DNA from 3 places in the Nonomuraea sp. CA-143628 genome. Region 2 is predicted to be linked to each of the others. Evidence: riboswitches for the same ligand, from Rfam matches in the RefSeq annotation. Region 2 holds a riboswitch; each other region holds the start of a gene.
What was found. Region 2 has a riboswitch for thiamine pyrophosphate ahead of ACQP2T_RS00765 (purine-cytosine permease family protein). Riboswitches for the same ligand answer to the same signal wherever they lie in the genome.
Positions count from the first base shown of each region.

Region 1: linked by a shared signal. The riboswitch ahead of ACQP2T_RS40255 (TenA family protein) and the one ahead of ACQP2T_RS00765 (purine-cytosine permease family protein) in region 2 are both predicted to bind thiamine pyrophosphate.
Region 3: linked by a shared signal. The riboswitch ahead of ACQP2T_RS39730 (FAD-dependent oxidoreductase) and the one ahead of ACQP2T_RS00765 (purine-cytosine permease family protein) in region 2 are both predicted to bind thiamine pyrophosphate.

Region 1 covers NZ_CP192072.1:8,843,494-8,848,092, reverse strand. The annotation lists gene ACQP2T_RS40265 (hypothetical protein) at 1-385, opposite strand, end outside; gene ACQP2T_RS40260 (winged helix-turn-helix transcriptional regulator) at 699-881, opposite strand; TPP riboswitch at 1,262-1,357, shown strand; gene ACQP2T_RS40255 (TenA family protein) at 1,503-2,180, shown strand; gene ACQP2T_RS40250 (hypothetical protein) at 2,287-2,901, opposite strand; gene ACQP2T_RS40245 (DUF3043 domain-containing protein) at 3,051-3,635, opposite strand; gene ACQP2T_RS40240 (PspA/IM30 family protein) at 3,813-4,599, shown strand, end outside; gene pspAA (PspA-associated protein PspAA) at 4,598-4,599, shown strand, end outside.
Region 2 covers NZ_CP192072.1:146,861-151,459, reverse strand. The annotation lists gene ACQP2T_RS00775 (PAS domain S-box protein) at 1-124, opposite strand, end outside; gene ACQP2T_RS00770 (methylated-DNA--[protein]-cysteine S-methyltransferase) at 221-787, shown strand; gene ACQP2T_RS00765 (purine-cytosine permease family protein) at 797-2,140, opposite strand; TPP riboswitch at 2,131-2,243, opposite strand; gene ACQP2T_RS00760 (rhodanese-like domain-containing protein) at 2,269-2,592, opposite strand; gene ACQP2T_RS00755 (winged helix-turn-helix transcriptional regulator) at 2,589-3,023, opposite strand; gene ACQP2T_RS00750 (MFS transporter) at 3,099-4,520, shown strand; gene ACQP2T_RS00745 (Fpg/Nei family DNA glycosylase) at 4,538-4,599, opposite strand, start outside.
Region 3 covers NZ_CP192072.1:8,734,853-8,739,451, forward strand. The annotation lists gene thiE (thiamine phosphate synthase) at 1-601, opposite strand, end outside; gene ACQP2T_RS39720 (Rv2175c family DNA-binding protein) at 579-953, opposite strand; gene ACQP2T_RS39725 (NAD(P)/FAD-dependent oxidoreductase) at 984-2,147, opposite strand; TPP riboswitch at 2,206-2,323, shown strand; gene ACQP2T_RS39730 (FAD-dependent oxidoreductase) at 2,313-3,821, shown strand; gene thiS (sulfur carrier protein ThiS) at 3,818-4,018, shown strand; gene ACQP2T_RS39740 (thiazole synthase) at 4,059-4,599, shown strand, end outside.

The sequences.
Region 1 (4,599 bases), 5.1 Mb from region 2:
CTGCGGCCTTGTCGGTCTGCCGGATGCTCTCCAGGTCGAGCGAGCCATGGGCGAAGGCTTGCAGGTCCTTCTTGTTGCTGTACTTCACCAGGACGTTGGCCATGCACGACACGAACTTCGTCACGGCCGCCGGCTTGTACGGCAGCTCCTTTATCTCCCGCGTTTTGCGCAGCTGATCCATGACGCCGGTTTTGACGCTTTCACCGGCGGGGGCGGCTGTTTTTTCCGTCGCCTTCTGGTTCGTGTCCGCGGCTTCGGCAGCGGTGGTTCCCGTGGCGGCGGTTTCGCCGCTGCCACTGCCGCTGCCGCATGAGGTCAGCGTCAGAACCAAGAACGCCGCCGCCATTGCCGGGGCGAGTTTATAGCCGGTACGTAAAATGCGCATGAAAATCCTCCTTGCTGTGAGCCGTGCGGCCACAGGGAGTTGATCCTGGTGATTCGGCGCATGCCGAGAAGAGGCGATGCGGGGCGTTTAGAGCCCGCTCGGATGATACAGGCCGAAGCGCTTCCGGCTTACCCGATGGCCGATACCCGAGGTAGCACTTCCTGACTTCTCAAATGAAACACTGCCAGGCTTCTCAAATGAAACCCTGCGCCGGGCACGGCGCGCATTACGGGCGAGCCAGTCTAAGGCACCAAGAGAGGAATTCAGACCTGGTCCGGGTTCGGCAACGGGCTCAATCGTTCGCTCTGCGGAATCAGTCGATCGTCGCCCGGCGTTCGATATGACGGCGGCCGAACAGCGGCATGCTCTCGACGATCGGCAACGCCGAACGCCCGTATTCCGTCAGCGAATACTCCACCGGCACCGGGGCCTTTCCCGCCGGCTCGCGATTGACCAGACCGTCGGCGGCCGGCTCCCGGAGTTGTTCGGCCGGCACTTCCTGGCGGAGCCACCTGCCGCAGGTCGGCGAAGTGTTCGGGCGATTCGGCGAGCCACTCCAGGATGATGAGCTTCCACTTGCCGCCGATCGTGGCGGTCGTGGCGGAGAGGGACGGCCTTAATGGTCGAGGTGCGGACCCTATCGGGTGAAGGAAGGCCGCCGCGCGGAATTCATCGAATTCTTCGAGGCGCCGGCGATTCCCGCTCGGCACGCGGCCGGAATGAAGGTGCTCGGGTCGTTGGTCGACCGCGAGAATCCCCGGCAAGTTCGGCTGGATGCGTGCCTTCCGCCTCGCTGGGGAACGCGACCGGATGAAGACCGCCCCCTCGCGGGCCCATAGTGGACCGCCGTCCGCGACCATGACCTCTGTTACCCTGATCTGCGACGCGGGGTGCCCGGCAGGTCGGGCTGAGATCACACCCGTAGAACCTGATCTAGTTCGCACTAGCGAAGGGACGTCCGGGTGGCTCCCGTTTCCAAGATCCTCTCCGTTGTCGGCACCGGCTCGAGGGTGGACGGCCAGGGATATCTGAACGGCGCGCCGCGGGCCGCGGGCGTTCTCCAGGCCGGGGGAGACGGCCCCGTCCACCATTTCCACGCACTCTGGTGAGTGAGGGTATGTTCTGCGATGAAATCTGGATGCGCGCGGCCAAGCTGCTCGACGCGATCCGCGACCATCCGTTCAACAACGCGCTCGGGGACGGCGGTCTCGACCGGGAGCGTTTCGCCTTCTATCTCGTTCAGGACAGCCGTTATCTGACGGCGTACGCGAAAACGCTGGCGACGGCGGCGGCGCGGGCGGACGATTCCTCCGACGCCGCGTTCTTCGCTCAGTCCGCCCATACGGCGCTGACGGTCGAACGGGCCCTGCACGGCCGTTATCTCGGCGAATTCGGCCTGGACGCCGAGGAGATGGCGGCCATTCCCACCTCGCCCACCTGCCTGGCGTACGCGTCCTACCTTCAGGCCACCGCGCTCACCGCGCCGCTACCCGTGCTCGCCGCCGCCGTGCTGCCGTGTTTCTGGGTCTACCAGGACGTCGGCACGGCACTGCTGGCGCGTACGGAGGGGCGGCGCGACCATCCGTACCACGCGTGGATCGCCACCTATTCCGACCCCGCCTTCGCCGTCTCCGCCGAACAGGCGAGGGCCATCACCGACCGGCAGGCCGCCCAGTCCGGCCCCGCCATCCGCGAAGCCATGGCGGAGGCGTTCATCCGGGCGACCGAATACGAGTGGATGTTCTGGGACAGCGCGTGGCGCCTCGAAGCCTGGCCCACCCGCCAATGGCTGTGAACGAGCCCCTGCCGCTCGTCGAAAAAATCGAAAGAGGCGCCCGCCCGTGACAGATCGGCGCCCCCACCTGGCGCCGCGACAGCTCTTTCCACTGGTGGCCGTGAACTCACTCCAGGAGGCTCGGCTTCACGGTGAGCACCTGTACGGCGACCGTCTCATAAGGCAGGAACTGAGCGATGATCTTACCGAGGGTCATTTCGGTGGGATCGCTGGTCGGGCTGCGGTCGGCGAGGGAGTAGATCATCGGCCCTTCCTTGGCGGGGCCGGTCGAGGCGGTGCCCGAGACGGTCACGGTGTGGAACGCGTCGGCGGAGCCGCCGATCATGACGATGACGTCGCCCGCCACGGTACGCAGGCCCGCGAGCTCGTCCACCGGCACGCGATCCTTCGACACCGGATCGCACAGAAAGCCCGCCCACGCCTCCGACCCGCCGTCGTACTTGGTCGAGGACCGGTTCCGCATGCCCAGCAGGAACGTCTTCTCGCTGATGTGCCCGGCCCTGAGCAGGGCATAGGGCAGGAGTTCGAAGCACATCAACTGGATGGGCGCCGCGATGTGATCCGGAACTCCCGTGCCGGTACGCCAGGAGCTCCCGCTGCCCCAGGTGATGGCCTCTATCCCCATCAGGCCCTTGACCGCGAGCGCGCACTTCGCCCCGGTCGTCCCGCGGCTGTCCGACGACGATGTGGAGCCGGTGCTCTCGGGCGGACGATCTGTCATGCGCGACAGTCTGACTCCGCCACGAGGGGCTGAACACCCCGCGAGCGTGTCCACATCCGGCCTTGGGCGGCCGACGCCCGCGGTCACCCGAGGAGTGCCGCGCTGGGAGAAGCAGGAGCGAAACGGCGCGAAAGCCGCAGTGAACCGCGTTACTTCTTGGGCGGCACCGGCTTGCCGCCCGGCAGGACCGTGGGCGGCGGGAAGCGCAGCTTGCGGATCTGCAGGGCCCGCATCGCGGCGTAGAAGCCGACGCCGCGCAGGTTCTCCTTGGGATACTTCTCCGCCACCAGCTTCTTGATCCGCCAGGCCACGAAGATCGAGGTGAAGAGCACACCGATCATCATGATCGGCCAGCCGATCGTGATCACGTAGCCGAGCACCAGCGGACGGATGTCGGCCGGCCACGGGATCCACGTCGCCAGCAGGATCACCAGCGAGAACGGCAGGAAGTATTGGCTCGGCAGCCGCCGCGAGTCGACCCAGTCGCGCGCGAACTTGCGCGCCGGGCCCTTGTCGCGGGCCGGGAAATAGCGTTCGTCGCCCGCGAGCATGCCCTTGCGGGCCCGCTCGCGCTCGACGGTCTGCTTGGCGCGGGCCTGTCGATAGGCCTCTTTGCGGTCCTTGGGCGCGGTGACCGGCTGGCGCCGTCTGCCTTCCGCGTCCCGGCGCTTGGGTGTGGGACGACCCTTGCCCTGGGGCTTAGGATCGTCAATGGGGACGGGGGTGTCGTCCACGGAGGTTTGGGAACGGCGTCGCAACACGACGTCAACCCTACCTGGATGGCAACTTAGTGACGCCCCCGTGCGTTATGCGTAGGGTAATCCCAAGGCGGCTGCGCTGCACTGGGTGAACACCAGCACGACCTAAGAAGGGGACGGCCGACGCGCATGAGCGTGATGAAGAGACTTTCGATGATCTTCAAGTCCAAGGCCAACAAGGCCCTGGACAAAATGGAGGATCCGCGCGAGACCCTCGACTATTCCTACCAGCGGCAACTGGAGTTGCTGCAGAAGGTACGCCGGGGCGTGGCAGACGTCGCCACCTCGCGCAAGCGGGTGGAATTGCAGGTCAACGGCCTCGAACAGCAGGCCAGGCGTTATGAGGAGCAGGGCCGCAAGGCGCTGTCCGTCGGGCGCGAGGACCTGGCCCGCGAGGCCCTCCAGCGCCGGTCCAATCTGCAGTCGCAGATGGCCGACCTGAAGATCCAGCATGAGAACCTGCAGGCCGAGGAGGAGAAGCTGACCACGGCTTCCCAGCGGCTGCAGGCAAAGGTCGACTCCTTCCGTACGAAGAAGGAGACGATCAAGGCCACCTACACCGCGGCCGAGGCGCAGACGCGCATCAACGAGGCCTTCTCCGGCATCTCCGAGGAGATGGGCGACGTCGGTCTCGCGATCCAGCGCGCCGAGGACAAGACCGCGCAGATGCAGGCCCGCGCCGGTGCCATCGACGAGCTGCTCGCCAGCGGCGCGCTCGATGACTACAGCGGCACGCGCGGCGACGACATCCAGGCCGAGCTCGACCGTATGGGCGGCGGCATGGACGTGGAGCTGGAACTGGCCAGGATGAAGGCCGAGCTCGGCCAGGGTCCGGCGCCCAAGAGCGCCATCGAGCCGGGCCAGGGCGGCCAGCAGGCCGCGCCTCAGCAGGCTCAGCCTCAGAACACGCAGCAGCTGCGCCAGCCTGGGGAGGGCGCAT
Region 2 (4,599 bases):
GCTCGGCCGCTCGGTTCCAGACGAGTACGGTCTGGTCCCTGTCGAGCGCGACCACGGCGTTGGGCGAGCTGGCGAGCACCGCGCGAGCGATCTCATCGTCACTGCCTGCTCTGTCGTCACCCACACCTCCATAGTGCCTGTGGCGTGCGGCGTTCGTCGGGCGATCCGTCCGATACGCTGCGGGCACGGCCTTTCAGGGCGGCGGAAGAGGGTGGCGGGTATGTCCAGTGGAGACCTCGATGCCCTGCTGCGGGTGACTTCCGCCACCTATCGCGGCGAGGTGCCGCCCGATGTGGCGTTCGGCACCTATGACGGCGCGGTCGGCCGGCTGGTGCTGGCGGTGAGCGGCAAAGGCATCGTGGCGTGCAGCTTCGAGTCGAAGGACACCGTCTTCGAGTTGGTCGTCCGGCATGTGGGCGCGTTCGTCGGGCCCGACCCCGGGCGGCTCGACCCGGTGCGCAGGGAGCTCGACGCCTACTTCTCCGGGCGCCTGCGGGCCTTCGCCACGCCGGTGGACCTGTCCATCGCCACGACGTTCGCCCGTACGGTGCTGCAGAAGACCATGGCCGTGCCCTACGGCGAGACGGCGACCCTCGACGAGATCGGCGAGAGCATCGGCCGCCCGCGCGCACTGCGCGCGGTCGGCAACGCGCTCAACGCCAACCCCGTCTGCGTGGTCGTGCCGTGCCACCGGATCGTGCCGGGCGACGGCGAGCTCGGCGACTACGCGGGCGGCCAGGCCGCCAAGCGTCATCTCCTCAACATCGAAAAGCGCTCAAGGGCCTGAGGTACGTACTCAGCGACGCGTGATCGACGCGCGCCTGGTCGCCCAGCCGATCGCCAGCGTCACCAGAGCCGCCACCAGAGCCGCGCCCAGGGCCCCGTTCATCCACAGCTGCCTGGTGAACCCGATCGCCTCGCGTACGGCCGCCCAGAGGCCGTCCCACTGCGCGACCGTGGGCGTGGAGGTGGTCAGCCAGTAGGCCACGAAGCCGAGCGCCCAGGGCACCAGCATGGACCAGCGGGCGGGCGCGTCCTCGTCGGTGTTCCACCCCGAGGATCCGCCGAGCAGGAAGTAGTCGACCGCCAGCACCGCGAACATCGGCACGAACACCGCCCCGATCACTCCCAGGAACGCCCCGTAGGAGTTCACGTCGACCACCAGCGCGATGGCGGTGGTCAGCACGCCGATGGCGATCGAGAAGACCCGCCGGTCGACGCGCGGCATGAGGTTCTGCAGGGACATGGTCGTGGAGTAGACGTTCGCGAACGACTGGTCGGCCTCCCGCAACACCAGGATCGCGAAGAACAGCGCGCCCAGCGGCACCGCGACGAACGCCCCGAACACGGCCGTGCCGTCGGCGGCCACCGCGGCGGACCCGGCGATGGCCACCGCGTAGACGCCCAGCCCCAGGCAGGCGACCTGCGCCAGCGTGTAGCCGCCGACCACGCCCGCGAAGGCCGCCCGGCTCGACCTGGAGTGCCGGGCGAAGTCGGCGGCGATCGGCACCCACGAGACCGACAGCGCGATGACGTAGTCGACCGCGGGCGCGAACGCCGTCCACGACCCGCCGCCCTGCGCCGGAGCCTTGGACAGGAACGCCACCGCGAACCAGACCAGCGAGATGATCACTCCGATGGTGACGTAGCGCCGAAGCAGCCGGACCGACCCGAGCGGCCAGATGGTCAGCGACGTGGTCAGCGCCCCCGCCACCACCACCCACACCTGGTACGGCACCACGGCGCCGAAGATGGCCATCGCGCCCTTGGCGATCACCCACAGCTCGAAGGCGCCCCACCCGATCATCTGGACGATGTTGAGCACGGTCGGGATGTAGGACAGCCGCGCCCCGAACAACCCGCGCAGCAGCACCATCGCCGGCCGCCCGGTCTGCGTGCCCGGGATGGCCGACAGCCCCACCATGGCCGTGCCGACCAGGCTGCCGACGAGCGCGGCGAGCAGGGCGGCGGTCAGGCTGAGCGGGCTGCCGCCGAGCGGGTCGAGCAGGAACAGCGCGCCGCTGAACCCCAGCAGGCTGACGGCCAGGTTCGCCCACAGGGCCCCCTGGTCGAGCAGCCCGAGCGTCTTGGGGGGCGTCCCTTCGAGGGTCAGCGGGACTTCGTCGACGACATGCGTCATCTCACACTCCCTACGCCGGCATTACCCGGACAGGTTCATGCGGTCGGCGACAGGTCAGTCGCCCTCTCAGCCCGGTGCACCCCGAGCTCCCGCGGTTTGTGTAGTTGTCGAGCGGATTATGCCATCCGTCAGGCGACGAACGGCGGGCGCCCCGTCTCGCTGACCATCGGGCGGCGCGCGCCCGCCCACGACTGCATGCCGCCGTCGACGTTGACCGCCTCGCGCCCGAGCTGGTTGAGCCAGGCCGCGACCTGGAACGACCGGCCGCCGACCCGGCAGACCACGTAGACGGTCCGGTCGCCCGGCACCTCCTCGACCCGCCCCTGGATCTGCGTCATCGGGATGTGCACCGCCTCGGGGGCGTGCCCGGCCATCCATTCGTCCTGTTCACGCACGTCGAGCAGGTAGGCGTCGGCGGGAACGTCGCCGGCCGAGATCTCTGGAACCGTCATGCCTCCATCATCTCGCGTCGCTGGTCGTAGGCGGCACGGGCCGTGGCGATCTCCTGCCGGTGCTCCTCGGTCCAGGTGACCAGGCTCTTGATCGTCTGGTGCAGCGTCCGGCCGAGCGGCGTGAGCGCGTAGTCGACCCGTGGCGGCACGACGGGGTGGACCGTACGGCTGACCAGGCCGTCGCGCTCCAGGTGGCGCAGGGTCACGCTGAGCATCCGCTGGCTGACCCCGTCGATCTCGCGGCGCAGCTGGGTGAAGCGCAGGCTCTGGCAGTCGAGCAGCGCGATGACCAGCAGCGACCACTTGTCGGCGACGCGGTCGAGTATCTGCCGGACCTCGCAGTCCTCCCTGGTGTCCCACTGCCACACGTCGTAGTCGTCGTCCACGGTGCTCTCGCAGTAACCGGGTGACTTAGAAGTGCCGTCTTCCATGACATTTCATACTGCCGGATGATTTGGACGGTTACCAGAGATAACCGAATGCCGATAAGTAACCGGGAGTCGACCATGTCCAAACGCGCTTGGGGCATGTTGATCGTGCTGTGCGGGGCCATCTTCATCGAGGGCACCGACGTGGCCATGCTGAACGTGGCCCTGCCGTCGATCAGGGCCGATCTGGGGCTGTCCACGGGCATGCTGAGCGGGGTGGTGAGCGCCTACGTCCTGGGCTGTGGCGGTTTCATCCTGCTCGGCGGCCGGGCGGCCGACCTGCTGGGCAGGCGCAGGATGTTCCTGCTCTGGCTCGGCGTGTTCGTGGTGTTCTCCGGGCTGGGCGGGTTCGCGACCGAGGGGTGGGTGCTGCTGGTCGCCAGGTTCCTCACCGGGGTCGCGGCCGCCTTCATGATGCCCGCCGGGCTGTCGCTGATCACCACGAGCTTCCCCGAGGGCAGGCAGCGCAACCGCGCGCTGCTGGTGTACGCGGGGACGGGGGCCGCCGGGTTCGCGCTCGGGCTGGTGATCGGTGGTCTGCTGAGCTCGATCGGCTGGCGCTGGGTCTTCTTCGCGCCCGTCCTCTTCTCGCTGGCGATCCTGATCGCCGCCGTCCCACTGCTGAAGGAGCAGCCGACGCCCCGGCCCACCGGCGGCGTCGACCTGGCCGGAGCCGCGACCATCACCGGCGCGATGACCCTGCTGGTCTACGGCCTGGTACGACTGGAGCACCCCGCCGACGGCCCGGCCTGGACCATCGGCGCATTCGCGGGCGGAGCGGCGCTGCTGGCGGCCTTCGTGGCGATCGAGCGGCGGTCGGCCACCCCGCTCGTCCGCCTGGGCATCCTGCGCTCCGCGCCACTGGTGCGCGCCAACCTGACGGCGCTGCTGCTCACCGCGTCGTTCTTCGGCTTCCAGTTCCTGGTCACGCTGTACCTGCAGGAGTTGCGCGGCTGGTCCACCGTCCAGACCGGCCTGGCCCTGCTCGCCGCCGCCGCCGACGTGGTGCTCGCGCCCACGCTGACCCCCTGGCTGGTCCAGAGGTACGGCAACGCCCGGGTGATCTTCGGCGGCCTGCTGTCCGGGCTCGCGGCCTACGGCCTGTTCGTGGGGGTCGGGATGGACTGGTCGTACGCGGCCATGCTGCCGTCGATGCTGCTGATCGGCCTGATGTTCGCCTTCGTGTACGGCCCGCTCACGATCGTCGCCACGGAGGGCATCGCGGAGGACGAGCAGGGCTTGGCCGGTGGACTGCTGAACTCGGCCTTCCAGTTCGGCGCGGCGCTCGGGCTGTCCATGGTGACGGCGGTCAGCGTGGCGGCACTGGGCGACGCGACCTCCGCCGAGGCCGGGCTGGCGGCCATCAGGACGGCGCTGCTGGTGCCGCTGACCGCCACGGCCGTCGCCGCCCTCATCATGGCCACCGGCCTACGCCGACGCCCGCCCACCCCCGCACACGAGTCCGGAGAGCCCGAGAAGCCCGTCATAGTCAGAGCGTGACCCGCAGCACGGAGGTGTTACTTCAGTAGGCGGGACAGGCGGCGGTCGGCGAGCGGCTTACCGCCTGTCTGGCAGGTGG
Region 3 (4,599 bases), 5.2 Mb from region 2:
CGGCGCCCGGGTCATCGGCCTCCGTGATGGCGCGTACCACCACAACCCGTTCGACCCCGTACGACCTGACCTGATCGAGATTGCCCAGGTCGATGCCGCCGATGCCGAACCACGGCCGCCCGCTGCCGAGCGACGCCGCGTGCCGGAGCAGCGACGGCCCCGGCGCGTGGCGGCCCGGCTTGGTCGGCGTCGGCCAGACGGGACCGCAGCAGAAGTAGTCGACGCCCTCCTCCACGGCCGCGGCGGACGCCTCGGCGACGGAGTGGGTGGACCGTCCGATGAGGATGTCGTCGCCGAGTATCTCTCGCGCGACCTTCACCGGAAGATCGTCCTGCCCCAGGTGGAGCACGTCGGGCCGGGCGGCGTAGGCGATGTCGGCCCGGTCGTTGACCGCCAGCAGCCGGCCGTGCCGGTCGCAGGCGTCGCGGAAGACCTCGAGGAGCGCGAGCTCTTCGCGCGCCTCCAGCCCCTTCTCCCGCAACTGGACGATGTCCACGCCCGCGGCCAGCACCGCGTCGAGGAAGTCGGCCAGGTCACCGCGTTCGCGACGGCCGTCCGTGCAGAGGTAGAGGCGGGCGTCAGAAAGCGAGGGCTTGGGCACGCCGCTTGACCTCGGTATGGCGACCGGCCCTGATGGCGTCGACGGGCGAGCCGGGCAGGGAGTCGTCGGGAGTGAAGAGCCAGCGGAGCGACTCGATGTCGTCGTAACCGGAGTCGCGCAGCACGGAGAGTGTGCCGGGCAGACCCTTCATCACGTCCTTTCCGTCAAGGAACACCGCGGGCACTTGTGGCCCACCACCACCCCGGCGCACACCGAGCAGTTTGCGGTCCTTGAGGAGTTGCTTGGCCCGCCCTATCGAAAGGTCTAGGCGCGCGGCCACTTCGGGGAGAGTGAGCCACTCGGCGACGAGCTGGTCGGTCTCCCGGTCGATCTGCGCAACAGAAAGCGTCACGAAACCACAACTACCACATGGCGTGCTTGCTCAAACAACACAGTCCCGTAGGGAGAGGTCGGGATCTACCAGGCGTTCGGCGTCCACGCGGTGTCCGGCTTCGATGATTCTGCGGCCCTGCACGAGGTCTCGGGGCCGATCCACGGCGAGTACGGCGGCCAGGGTGTCGTCCGAGGTGAGCCAGCAGGCCGACCATTTTCCGCCGAGTTCGCCCCGGTAGAGGAGGCGGTCTCCGGCCGGGTGGTGGCCCGCGTACTGGACCATGTGGCCGAACTGCTCGGACCAGAAATAAGGCACCGGGTCATAGGCGGCCTCCACGCCCAGCAGCGTGGCGGCGGCCACCTCGGGTGAGTTGAGCGCGGCGTCCCAGTGCTCGACCCTCAGCCTGGTCTCGAACCGGCGCGACCACCAGGCGGCGCAGTCGCCCACGGCCACGACGTTCGGCAGGGAGGTGGCGAGGTGTTCGTCGGTGACGACGCCGTTGTCCAGGTCGATGCCGGAGCCCGCGAGCCAGCCGACGGTCGGGCGCACGCCGACGCCGGTGACGACCACGTGCGCCTCGATGAGGCTTCCGTCCGCGAGCGTGACGCCGCCGTCGTCCACGGAGCCGACCAGGGTGTTCAGCCGCAGGTCGATGCCCTCGTACCAGCCCTGGGTGCGGGCGCCGATCTCGGGGCCGACCGCCTGGGCGAGCGGGGTGGGGCCCGCCTCGATCACGGTCACCTCGCAGCCGGCCCGGCGGGCGGCGGTGGCCACCTCGGCGCCGATCCAGCCGGCGCCGATGATCACCACGTGGGCGCCCTTGACGAGCCGGGCGCGCAGCTCCAGCGCGTCGTCGAGGGTACGCAGCACGTGCTGACGGCCGTCACCGGGCAGCGTGATCGGCTCGGCTCCGGTGGCGATCACCAGGCCGTCGTAGCCGAGCTCGCCCTCGGTGGTCTCGACGACGCCGGGACGCAGCGCCTTGGCCGAGACGCCCGGCCAGAAGTCCACCTCCAGCACGGCGAGGTCGGCGTCGACGAAGCTGGAGTCACTGCTGCCGGACAGGACCGCCTTCGACAAGGGTGGCCGGTCGTACGGCCGGTGCCGCTCTTGCCCGATCAGCGTGATCCTGCCGTCGAACCCTTTCGCGCGCAGCGCCTCGACACTCCGTACACCGGCCAGACCGGCGCCTGCCACCACCACATGATTCACGTTCAAGACCATAACGGGGCCTGTGCCGGGACGTCGCGCCGAGGCCGTAGGGTGGAGGCGTAAGACGCGCGGGAGTCCGGCCGTTTACCGGGCTGAGAGGAAGGCTGCACCGGGCCTTCGACCGCAAGACACCTGATCCGGATCATGCCGGCGAAGGGAGCGGACGTGGACATCGTCGTAGGCGGCGGGATCATCGGGCTGTCCATCGCCTGGCGCCTGTCCCGCTCGGGGCGGCCGGTCACCGTGGTCGACCCGGCACCGGCCTCTGGGGCCTCGCACGCGGCGGCGGGCATGCTGGCGCCGGTGAGCGAGGTCACCTACACGGAGGAGCCGCTGCTCCGGCTGGGCCTCGCCGCACTGCGCCGCTGGCCGTCCTTCGCCACCGAACTCGCCACCGACGCCGGCCTCGTTGCCGGTACGGAACCCGCCGCCAACCTCCCTCAGCTCGATGCCGGTACGGGACCCGCCGCCAACCTCCCTCAGCTCGATGCCGGTACGGGATTCGCCGCCTCCGACGTCGGCCTCCATGCTGCTACGGGACCCGCCGCGACCCGCCTCGACGAGATCGGAGCGTCTGAGCTTGACGGGGCCGGACCGTCTGAAGCGGCCGTTAGCGGGCTCAGCGAGGCCGCGCGGGCCGGGCTGGACTTCCGGGCCGACGGGACGCTGGCCGTGGCGTTCGGGGCCGACGATCTGGCGGCCCTCGGTGAGCTGGCCGCGTTCATGGAGAAGCTGGGGCTGCCGGTCGAGCGGCTCACCGGGCGCGAGTGCCGTCGGCTGGAGCCCATGCTGGCGCCCTCCGTACGCGGTGGGCTACTGGCCCGTGGCGACGCCTGGGTGGATCCGCGCCGCGTCACCACCGCCCTCCTGGCCGCGCTCGACCGCCTGGGCGTCCCAATCGTCCGGGCTCGCGTCAGCGAACTGCTCCAGGACGGCGACAAGGTGGTGGGCGTACGCCTCGCACCCCCGGACCGGCCGACCACCCCGAACCGGAGGCCCGCCCCGGACTGGACGGCAGCGCCGGACCGGAGACCCACCCTGAACCAAACACCCGCCCCGAACCAGGCGGCCACCCCGAACCAGACGGCCACCCAAGACGGAACGGCCACCCTGAACCAGACGGCCACCCAAGACAAGGGCCTCCCGCAGGCAGACTTCCCCGACGAGATCCGGGGCGAGCGGGTCGTGCTGGCGGCCGGGGCGTGGAGCGCCGGGCTGGTCGATGTCCCGGTACGCCCGGTCAAGGGGCAGATCATGCGGCTGCGCTCCCCCCAGTCCCTGCTCGGCAGGTGCGTACGCGGGACGGTCCACGGCACATCCGTCTACCTGGTGCCGAGGGGTGACGGTGAGCTGGTGGTCGGGGCGACCCAGGAGGAGCTGGGGTTCGACACGAGGGTGACGGCGGGCGGACTGTACGAGCTGCTGCGGGACGCCCACGAGCTGGTGCCCGGCGTCACCGAGCTGGAGATCGCCGATGTGGTGGCGGGGCTGCGTCCGGGCACACCGGACAACGTCCCACTCATCGGGCCCAGCGGGACACCAGGGCTGGTGCTGGCCACTGGGCATCACCGGGGCGGGGTGCTGCTGGCCCCGCTCACGGCGGCCATTCTGCTGGGTGAGGAGAGCGAGCTCGCGGAGCTGTGCTCGCCGCTGAGGTATCGGGATATTTCATGAATGTGACCATCAATGGGGCCCCACACGAGGTGCCCGACGGCACCACCGTGGCGCAGGCCGTACTCACGCTCACCACGGCGACGACCGGCGTGGCCGTGGCCGTGAACGACGAGGTGGTGACGCGGAGCGCCTGGGAGACGACGGCGCTCGGCGACAGTGACCGGATGGAAGTGCTGACGGCGGTGCAAGGTGGATGATCTCCTCATAGCCGGGGAGAAGTTCTCCTCCCGGCTCATCATGGGCACCGGCGGCGCGCCGTCGCTGGAGGTGCTCGACCAGGCGCTGGTCGCGTCCGGCACCGAGCTGACGACCGTCGCCATGCGGCGGCTCGACCCCGGCGCGCCGGGCTCGGTGCTCGACGTACTGCGCGAACGCGGCATCAAGGTCCTGCCCAACACCGCCGGTTGCTTCACGGCGGGCGACGCCGTGCTGACCGCCCGGCTGGCCAGGGAGGCGCTCGGTACGAACTGGGTCAAGCTCGAGGTCATCGCCGACGAGCGGACGCTGCTGCCGGACCCGATCGAGACGTTCGACGCGGCCGAACGGCTGGTGGCCGACGGGTTCGTGGTGCTGCCGTACATCGGGGACGACCCGGCGCTGGCGCGTCGCCTGGAGCTGGCCGGATGTGCCGCGGTGATGCCGCTCGGCGCGCCGATCGGCTCGGGCCTCGGCATCCGCAACCCGCACAACATCGAGCTCATCGTGGAGGCGGCCTCGGTGCCGGTGATCCTCGACGCGGGCATCGGTACGGCCAGCGACGCCGCTCTGGCGATGGAGC